2 linked regions of the Pigmentiphaga aceris genome follow. The protein of the gene in region 1 interacts with the protein of each later gene in a pairwise test. Links are inferred from orthologs where the notes say so. Each region holds a gene or a part of one and is shown on either strand. Other genes may lie near its edges.

Region 1 (4,310 bases):
GGGTATAGACCAATAGATGTGCACGGCAACGCCCGCACTACCCTGGTAAAACAACAATTGGGGAAAACGGCAGCACAAACAAAAACACCGCGCATGCTGCACGGTGTTTTTCTTCTGACACGGCCAGGCTCCGATCCCTCGGAACCTTGGCAACGGCGTCAGGCTGCCTGGTACTGGGTGGCGCGCTTGCGCACTACCTCGAGCAGACCCTGACAGGCGTCCTCGATGTAATCGAGCGCTTTGGAGAAGCCCTCAGGCCCGCCGTAGTACGGTTCAGGCACGGTGGCCTCTTCGTACTCATTGGCGAAGCGCATCAGCAGCATGAGCTTGTGCTGATATTGCTTGGGGCACTGCTGCTGCATCAGCGACAGATTGTCCCAGTCCATCGCCAAAATGATATCGAACTCGCGGAAGTCGTCGGCACGGATCTGCCTCGCTTCCAGCGTTGAGATATCATAGCCACGTTTGCGAGCAGCAGCTTGCGCCCGCGCGTCCGGCAATTCACCAATGTGAAAAGCGTGCGTGCCCGCGGAGTCCATAGTGACTACGTCAGACAGCCCGCCGTCTTTGACGAGACGACGAAACACGCCCTCTGCGCTCGGGGAGCGGCAGATATTGCCCATGCACACGAAAAGAACCTTGGTCATCATGTCCAGAAGTGTGCGGGAAAACCCCGCTCAGATCAAGCATTTTTTGCGTTCGCAGAATTTCGATATGCCAAAAATTCTCGAATCAAATCAAATACTTGCAAGCCAATACCATGCAGATTTACACAAATAAGCATGATTTCTCAAGTTGTGCTAATCCCGACGATCGAGCATAAAGCACCAAATTAGTGCGCGTTTTCAGGGGCACTGCACAATGGACCATACAGCTACGCCTGCGGTTCCAAAACTGCGAGACAACCCCTGACCGGAAGCGCCTATCAAGCTCCGGTCGAACCCGACGCGCCGAACACATGTTCCTTGAGCTTGGCCAGCTGATCACGCGCCTTGGCAGCCTGCTCGAACTCCAGGTTCTTCGCGTGATCCAGCATGGCTTTCTCAAGCCGCTTGATCTCCTTGGCCAATTGCTTCTCGCCCATCGCCTCGACACGCAGCGCGTCTTCCGAAGCCTTGTTGGCCTCTTGATCGCCTGACGGGGCGTACACGCCGTCGATTAGATCGCGCACCTGCTTGTTCACCCCACGCGGGGTGATGCCGTTTTCAAGATTGAACTGCGTCTGCTTGTCGCGCCGGCGTGCGGTTTCATCGATAGCCAGGCGCATTGATGCCGTCACACGGTCAGCGTACAGAATCGCCCTGCCATTGATGTTCCGTGCTGCCCGACCGATGGTCTGGATCAGGCTTCGCTCGGATCGCAGGAAACCTTCCTTGTCCGCATCCAGAATGGCAACCAGCGAGACCTCAGGAATATCCAGGCCCTCGCGCAACAAGTTGATGCCCACCAGCACATCGAAGGTGCCCAGGCGCAGATCGCGGATGATTTCCACGCGCTCAACCGTGTCGATGTCCGAGTGCAGATAGCGCACCTTCACACCGTGATCCGCCAGGAAGTCGGTCAGGTCTTCCGCCATGCGCTTGGTCAGGGTCGTGACCAGCACCCGCTCGCCGACCGCCACGCGCTGGTGAATCTCGCCCAGCACATCGTCCACCTGGAAGCCGGCAGGCCGCACCTCAACCACCGGATCAACCAGCCCGGTCGGACGGACCACTTGTTCGACCACATTGTCCGAATGAGTCTGCTCGTAGGCAGCAGGCGTGGCTGATACGAACACCGACTGACGCGCCTTGCCTTCGTATTCTTCGAATTTCAGCGGACGATTGTCCATCGCCGACGGCAAACGGAAGCCGTAGGTGACCAGCGTTTCCTTGCGCGACCGGTCGCCGCGATACATGCCACCGATCTGCCCCATGGTGACGTGGCTTTCATCGACGAAAATCAGCGCATCTTGCGGCAGATAGTCGATCAGGGTCGGCGGCGGCTCACCCGGCTGCGCGCCCGACAGATGACGCGAATAGTTCTCGATGCCTTTGCAGAAACCCAGTTCCTGCAGCATTTCCAGATCGAAGCGCGTGCGCTGTTCCAGCCGTTGTGCCTCGACCAGCTTGCCGTCATCCACAAACACCTTCACGCGATCGCGCAGTTCCGCCTTGATGTTGTCAATGGCACGCACCACGGTATCGCGCGGGGTCACATAGTGGGACTTGGGATAAACCGTGAAACGCGGGATCTTCTGCCGTACCTTGCCGGTCAGCGGGTCGAACAGCTCCAGGGTTTCCAGTTCGTCATCGAACAAGGTCACGCGCAGTGCAAGTTCCGCGTGCTCGGCGGGGAAAATGTCGATGGTCTCGCCACGCACCCGGAATACACCACGAGTGAAGTCGGCATCGTTGCGGGTGTACTGCATGGCGACCAGACGCGCGATCAGGTCACGTTGACCAATGCGGTCGCCACTGCGCAGCACCAGCACCATCGCGTGGTAGTCGCTGGGATTGCCGATACCGTAGATGCAGGACACGCTGCCGACGATGATGGTGTCGCGGCGCTCCAGCAGGCTCTTGGTGGCTGACAGGCGCATCTGCTCGATGTGCTCGTTGATCGACGAGTCCTTTTCGATGAACAGGTCGCGCGTCGGCACGTAGGCTTCGGGCTGGTAGTAGTCGTAGTACGACACGAAGTATTCAACCGCATTGCGGGGGAAGAACTCGCGCATTTCGGCGTACAACTGTGCAGCCAGCGTCTTGTTCGGTGCCAGCACCAGCGCAGGACGACCCAACTGGGCAATCACGTTGGCCATGGTGAAGGTCTTGCCCGAGCCGGTCACGCCAAGCAGCGTCTGGTACATCAGGCCGTCGCGCACGCCTTCCACCAAGCCTTCAATGGCAGTGGGCTGATCCCCAGCCGGCGGATAGGGCTGATACAGCTCGAAGGGACTGTTTTCGTATTTGAGGAAGCCAGGTGCAGCCGCGCCGCCGTTGACCGAATGCGGCGGCGCATCCACGGAAGCTTGGGTGGCGGTGTCGAGATCGGAGGGGGCTGTCTGCATGGTAGACTCAAGAGTTGCCAACGGCTGACGTCAAGCGCGCCCGGAAACGGGAGCCAGATGCCAGCAGTCTTAGCCAGCAACCCAGATGTAGGGCACTTGTCGGTTTTGCAAGCTGGTTTTGCAAGCTGCTTCTGCAAGTTCTGCGCCGCATTGGATTTTGGCCAGGCATGCAGGCACAGGGTGGTAACACTGGTGGGGGTACGCCGGGTGACGGTGATACCGGTCGCCGACGCCGTCTTCGGCTTTCCTTTGAGCCGCTATCTATATAGCGTTCGGGAAAGATGGGACGGCCAGCAGGATGACATGGAAGCGAGCAGCGCCATGCACCCTGCCCCTGCACGTTGTAACCGTAACGTGGCAACCGCAACGTTGTCGCCGCAGTTCGACAGCACTGATTTCGTACGTGATGGCCTCGCCGAGGCCTTGACTCAACTCTCGCGAAACCCCAAGGGACGCACGCTCATGACTTCGCTCTTCGCCAATGTGGAACAGGCTCCTCGTGACCCGATTCTGGGTCTGAATGAACAATTCAACGCGGATGCCCGCACCACCAAGGTCAACCTTGGTGTCGGCGTGTACTTCAATGACGAAGGCCGAATTCCGCTGCTGAAAGCCGTGCGCAACGCAGAAGTCGCTCGCCTGGAAGCTGCCAGCGCCCGTGGTTACCTGCCGATCGATGGCATCACCGGCTACAACCAGGCCGTGCAGAAGCTGTTGTTCACGGAATCGTCGCCGCTGATCGCTGAAAAGCGCCTGGTCACTGCCCAGGCACTGGGCGGTACCGGTGCCCTGAAGATCGGTGCCGACTATCTGAAGCGCCTGCTGCCGAACGCCAAGGTTGCCATCAGCGACCCGAGCTGGGAAAACCACCGCGCGCTGTTCGAAAACGCCGGCTTTGAAGTCGTCAACTACAGCTACTACAACGCAGCCACCCACGGCATCGATCCCGAAGGCATGCTGGCCAGCCTGAACAGCTACCCCGCCGGCACCATTGTCGTGCTGCACGCTTGCTGCCACAACCCGACGGGCGTGGACCTGTCGGCCGAACAGTGGGCGAAGGTCGTTGATGTGATCAAGGCGCGTGGTCTGGTGCCCTTCCTCGACATCGCCTACCAAGGCTTCGGTGACGGCATCGACGCAGACGCGTTTGCGGTCCGCCAGTTCGCCGCATCGGGTCTGTCCTTCCTGGTCAGCTCGTCGTTCTCGAAGTCGTTCTCGCTGTACGGCGAGCGCGTCGGCGCACTGACGATCGTCACGGCCA
Region 2 (4,259 bases), 3.5 Mb from region 1 along the record:
GGGCGGCCGCAACAAGGGGCCGATTCCGCGTGAATACCTCTGGACCTATGACGGTCCGGCCGCGCGTGAGGTGCCCACGCGCGTCTAGGGCACTTCATCAGTTTTATCAGTTTCACCACGGAAAAACGGCCGACAAACCATGCTTTGTCGGCCGTCATCAGTTTGCTGTGCCACAGGCGAGCACACCGAGCACACATTATTTACTGACGAATTTTCATTACCTGCGCCAGATATTTGCCGGTGTGACTGTCAGTCGACCCAGCGATATCTTCAGGCGTGCCCTGAGCCACCACGCGGCCACCGCCATCGCCGCCTTCCGGGCCCATGTCGACCACCCAGTCTGCGGTCTTGATCACATCCAGATTGTGTTCGATCACCACCACCGTATTGCCGGCTTCCACCAACTGGTTGATGACCTTCAGCAGCAAGGCAATGTCATGGAAGTGCAAACCGGTGGTCGGTTCATCCAGGATGTACAAGGTGCGCCCGGTATCGCGCTTGGACAATTCCAGCGACAGCTTCACCCGCTGCGCCTCGCCGCCCGACAGCGTGGTGGCGCTTTGGCCCAGGCGGATATAACCCAAACCCACATCGGCCAGCGTCTGCAGCTTGCGGGCAATCGTGGGCACGGCGTCGAAATAGGTCAGCGCCTGCTCGACGGTCAGGTCGAGCACCTCGCTGATGCTGCGGCCGCGATAGCGGATTTCCAGCGTTTCGCGGTTGTAGCGGCTGCCGTGGCACACGTCGCAAGGCACGTAGATGTCGGGCAGGAAGTGCATTTCCACCTTCACCACGCCATCGCCCTGGCAGGACTCGCAACGACCGCCCTTCACGTTGAAGCTGAAGCGGCCGGGGTCGTAGCCACGCGCACGCGATTCCGGCACGCCCGCGAACAGTTCGCGGATCGGCGTGAACATGCCGGTATAAGTGGCCGGATTGCTGCGCGGTGTACGGCCGATGGGCGACTGATCGACGCTGATGATCTTGTCGAACTGATCCAGCCCTTCAATGCTTTCGTAGGGCGCCGGCTCGGCCTGGCTGTTGTACAGGTGGCGCGACACCACATTGACCAAGGTGTCGTTGATCATGGTGGACTTGCCGGAACCCGACACGCCACTGATACACACCAGGCGACCCAGCGGAATGCGCAGATCGGCCGACTTCAGGTTATTGCCGGTACAGCCGTTCAAGGCCAGCCAGCCCAGTTCTTCCTGGTCTTTCACCGGGCGGCGATTGGGCACCGCAATGGACAGCACGCCATTCAAATAGCGGCCGGTCAGCGATTCCGGGTTATCAAGAATCTGCGCGGGTGTGCCTTCTGCCACGATGCGGCCACCGTGTTCGCCCGCGCCCGGTCCCATGTCCACCACCCAGTCGGCGGCGCGGATCATGTCTTCGTCGTGTTCGACCACAATCACGCTGTTGCCCAGGTTGCGCAGGTGGCGCAGCGTTTCGATCAGACGATCGTTGTCGCGCTGGTGCAGACCGATGGACGGCTCGTCCAGCACATACATCACGCCGGTCAGGCCGGAACCGATCTGGCTGGCCAGCCGAATGCGCTGCGCCTCACCACCGGAAATGGTGTCGGCACTGCGATCCAGTGACAGATAGCTCAGGCCCACGTTATTCAGGAAGGACAGGCGCGAGATGATTTCGCGCACGATGCGGTCGGCAATTTCCTTCTTCGCACCGTGCAGTTCCAGCGTTTCGAACCAGCGCAGGCACTCGGCCAACTGCATGGCTTCCACTTCAAAAATCGCCTGCTTGGCCGCATCTTCGCCCACGAACACATTGCGTGCTTCGGCCCGCAGACGTGAACCGCCGCAGTCGGGGCAGGTCTTCACGTTGCGATACTTGCCCAGCTCTTCGCGCACCGTGGCTGACTCGGTTTCCTTCCAGCGGCGTTCCAGATTGGGAATCACACCTTCAAAGGTGTGCACCTTCACACTGGCTTTGCCCTTCTCGTTCAAGTACGTGAACGGGATTTCCTCTTCGCCCGAGCCGAACAACACCCGTTCCTGCGTGGTCGGGTCCAGTTCCTCGAAGGGGGTGTCGATCTCGAAGTCGTAATACGCCGCCAGATTGGTCAGCAACTGGTGATAGAACGGGTTGCGACGGTCCCAGCCCTTGATGGCACCGCTGCCAAGGCTCAGTTCCGGGAAAGCCACCACGCGCTTCGGGTCGAAGAAGCCCACATGGCCAATACCGTCGCAAGACGGGCAGGCACCCACCGGGTTGTTGAAGCTGAACAGGCGCGGTTCGAGTTCCGGCAGGCTGTAACTGCAAATCGGACAGGCGTAGCGATTGGAGAACAGCTGCTCGTGGCCGCTATCCATATCCAGCGCAATAGCGCGGCCGTCTGCCAGCGTGATCGCAGTCTCGAAACTTTCGGCCAGACGCTGCTTCGATTCAGGTTTGACACGCAGGCGGTCGATCACCACGTCGATGTCGTGTTTTTCGGTCTTTTTCAGTTCCGGCAGCGATTCCACTTCCAGAATTTGCCCATCGACACGGAAACGCACATACCCCTGCGCCTGCAAGCGGGCGAAATCGTCTTCGAAGCTGCCTTTGCGGTCGCGCGCGATCGGCGCAAGAATCATCAGCCGCGTATCGGCGGCCATGGCCATTGCGTTGTCCACCATCTGGCTGACGCTTTGCGCTCGTAGCGGAACGTGATGATCCGGGCAAAAAGGCGTGCCGACGCGTGCAAACAACAGTCGCAGGTAATCGTGGATCTCGGTCACCGTGCCCACAGTCGAGCGCGGGTTATGGCCGGCAGCCTTCTGCTCGATCGAGATCGCAGGCGACAGCCCCTCGATCAGATCGACCTCGGGCTTGTCCATCAGCTGCAGGAACTGGCGCGCGTACGCAGACAGACTTTCCACGTATCTGCGCTGCCCTTCGGCATACAGCGTATCGAACGCGAGCGAGGATTTTCCCGAGCCGGATAGCCCCGTCATCACCACAAGCTGGTGGCGAGGCAGCTCGAGCGAGATGTTCTTGAGATTGTGGGTGCGAGCACCCCGGATACGAATGACATCCATCGACGCAGATAGCCCCTGCCGTACGGCTGGGCTTTTCCAAAGGGCAACTTGGTACTATATCGCGCTGCCGCATCCCGCCGCCATCTTTCCCAGGTCGTCGGGTTGGCAAGGCCTTGTTTGTCCCCGTCGCGCCACGCGTCCCCCTTTTCTGTTGCCATGTCCTCCAAGAGTTCCCTCAGCATGACCGCCGTCGAGCGCCGTGCCAGCATCGCGTTGGCAAGCCTCTTTGCGCTAAGAATGCTTGGCCTGTTCATGTTGCTGCCGGTGTTCGCCGTCGCCGCGCGCGGGCTGCCGGGCGGCGACGATCCGTCGCGGGTGGGTCTGGCGCTGGGCATGTATGGCCTGACACAAGCCTTCATGCAGATTCCCTTCGGCATCGCGTCCGACCGTTGGGGCCGTCGCCCCGTGGTGGTTGCGGGCCTGGTGTTGTTTATTGTCGGCAGTGTGATCTGCGCACTGTCCACCGACCTGTTCTGGATCACCGTCGGTCGCGCCATCCAGGGCAGCGGCGCAATTTCCGCAGCTGTTACAGCGTGGCTGGCCGATTCCACCCGTGACAGCGTCCGCACCCGGGCCATGGCCATGGTGGGTGCCTCCATCGGTATGACCTTCGCGGTGTCCCTGGTGCTGGCCCCGTTGCTGATCGGCGTGGGCGGCCTGGCGGGCCTGTTCTGGACCATCGGTTGCCTGGGGCTGGCGGCATTGGCAGTGGCGATGTGGGTGGTACCTACCGCACCCCCCGTGCCGAAACCACAGGTAAAAGTCCCCGTGCGGCGCGTCATCACCCACCCCGACCTGCTGCGCCTGAACCTGGGTGTGTTTACCTTGCACCTGATCCAGATCGCCATGTTCGTGGTCGTGCCGGCTGCCTTCATTCAGACCGGCGGCCTGAGCACGGCAGAACTGTGGAAGGTCTACCTGCCGATCGTGCTGGCGTCCTTTGTGGTCATGGTGCCCATGATCATTCTGGCCGAGCGGCGCGGCGCGCATCGCGGCATATTGCGCGGCGCAGTCGCCTGCCTGGTGGTGGTCTGCCTGGCCCTGACCTGGGCCCAGCAGCAGTTCGTGCCGCTGGTGATCGCCATGGTCGCGTTCTTCACCGTATTCAATGTGCTGGAAGCCATGCAGCCGTCTCTGGTGTCGCGGGTTGCCCCGCCCGCCTACAAAGGACTGGCGCTGGGCTTCTACAACACCAGCCAGGCGGTCGGCCTGTTT

What was found. Proteins that work in one complex are often made in the same cells at the same time.
Region 2: the proteins of uvrB (region 1) and uvrA interact in binary tests that used the Escherichia coli proteins (3 or more experiments, as listed by UniProt). The link is inferred for Pigmentiphaga aceris from one-to-one orthologs.

What each region holds. Positions count from the first base shown.
Region 1 is NZ_CP043046.1:2,062,784-2,067,093, reverse strand. What follows is about bases 488-3,465. They hold uvrB (excinuclease ABC subunit UvrB), read right to left. Parts: upstream 3,050-3,465; coding sequence 926-3,049; downstream 488-925. Other genes in these bases: FXN63_RS08690 (low molecular weight protein-tyrosine-phosphatase), read right to left, coding at 488-650. Outside these bases: more of FXN63_RS08690, read right to left, coding at 159-487; FXN63_RS08680 (amino acid aminotransferase), read left to right, coding at 3,512-4,310. UniProt on the Escherichia coli protein: The UvrABC repair system catalyzes the recognition and processing of DNA lesions. A damage recognition complex composed of 2 UvrA and 2 UvrB subunits scans DNA for abnormalities.
Region 2 is NZ_CP043046.1:5,535,708-5,539,966, reverse strand. The notes cover bases 1-3,432. They hold uvrA (excinuclease ABC subunit UvrA), read right to left. Parts: upstream 3,045-3,432; coding sequence 201-3,044; downstream 1-200. Other genes in these bases: FXN63_RS23835 (MFS transporter), read left to right, coding at 3,201-3,432; FXN63_RS23845 (citryl-CoA lyase), read left to right, coding at 1-88. Outside these bases: more of FXN63_RS23835, read left to right, coding at 3,433-4,259. UniProt on the Escherichia coli protein: The UvrABC repair system catalyzes the recognition and processing of DNA lesions. UvrA is an ATPase and a DNA-binding protein. A damage recognition complex composed of 2 UvrA and 2 UvrB subunits scans DNA for abnormalities.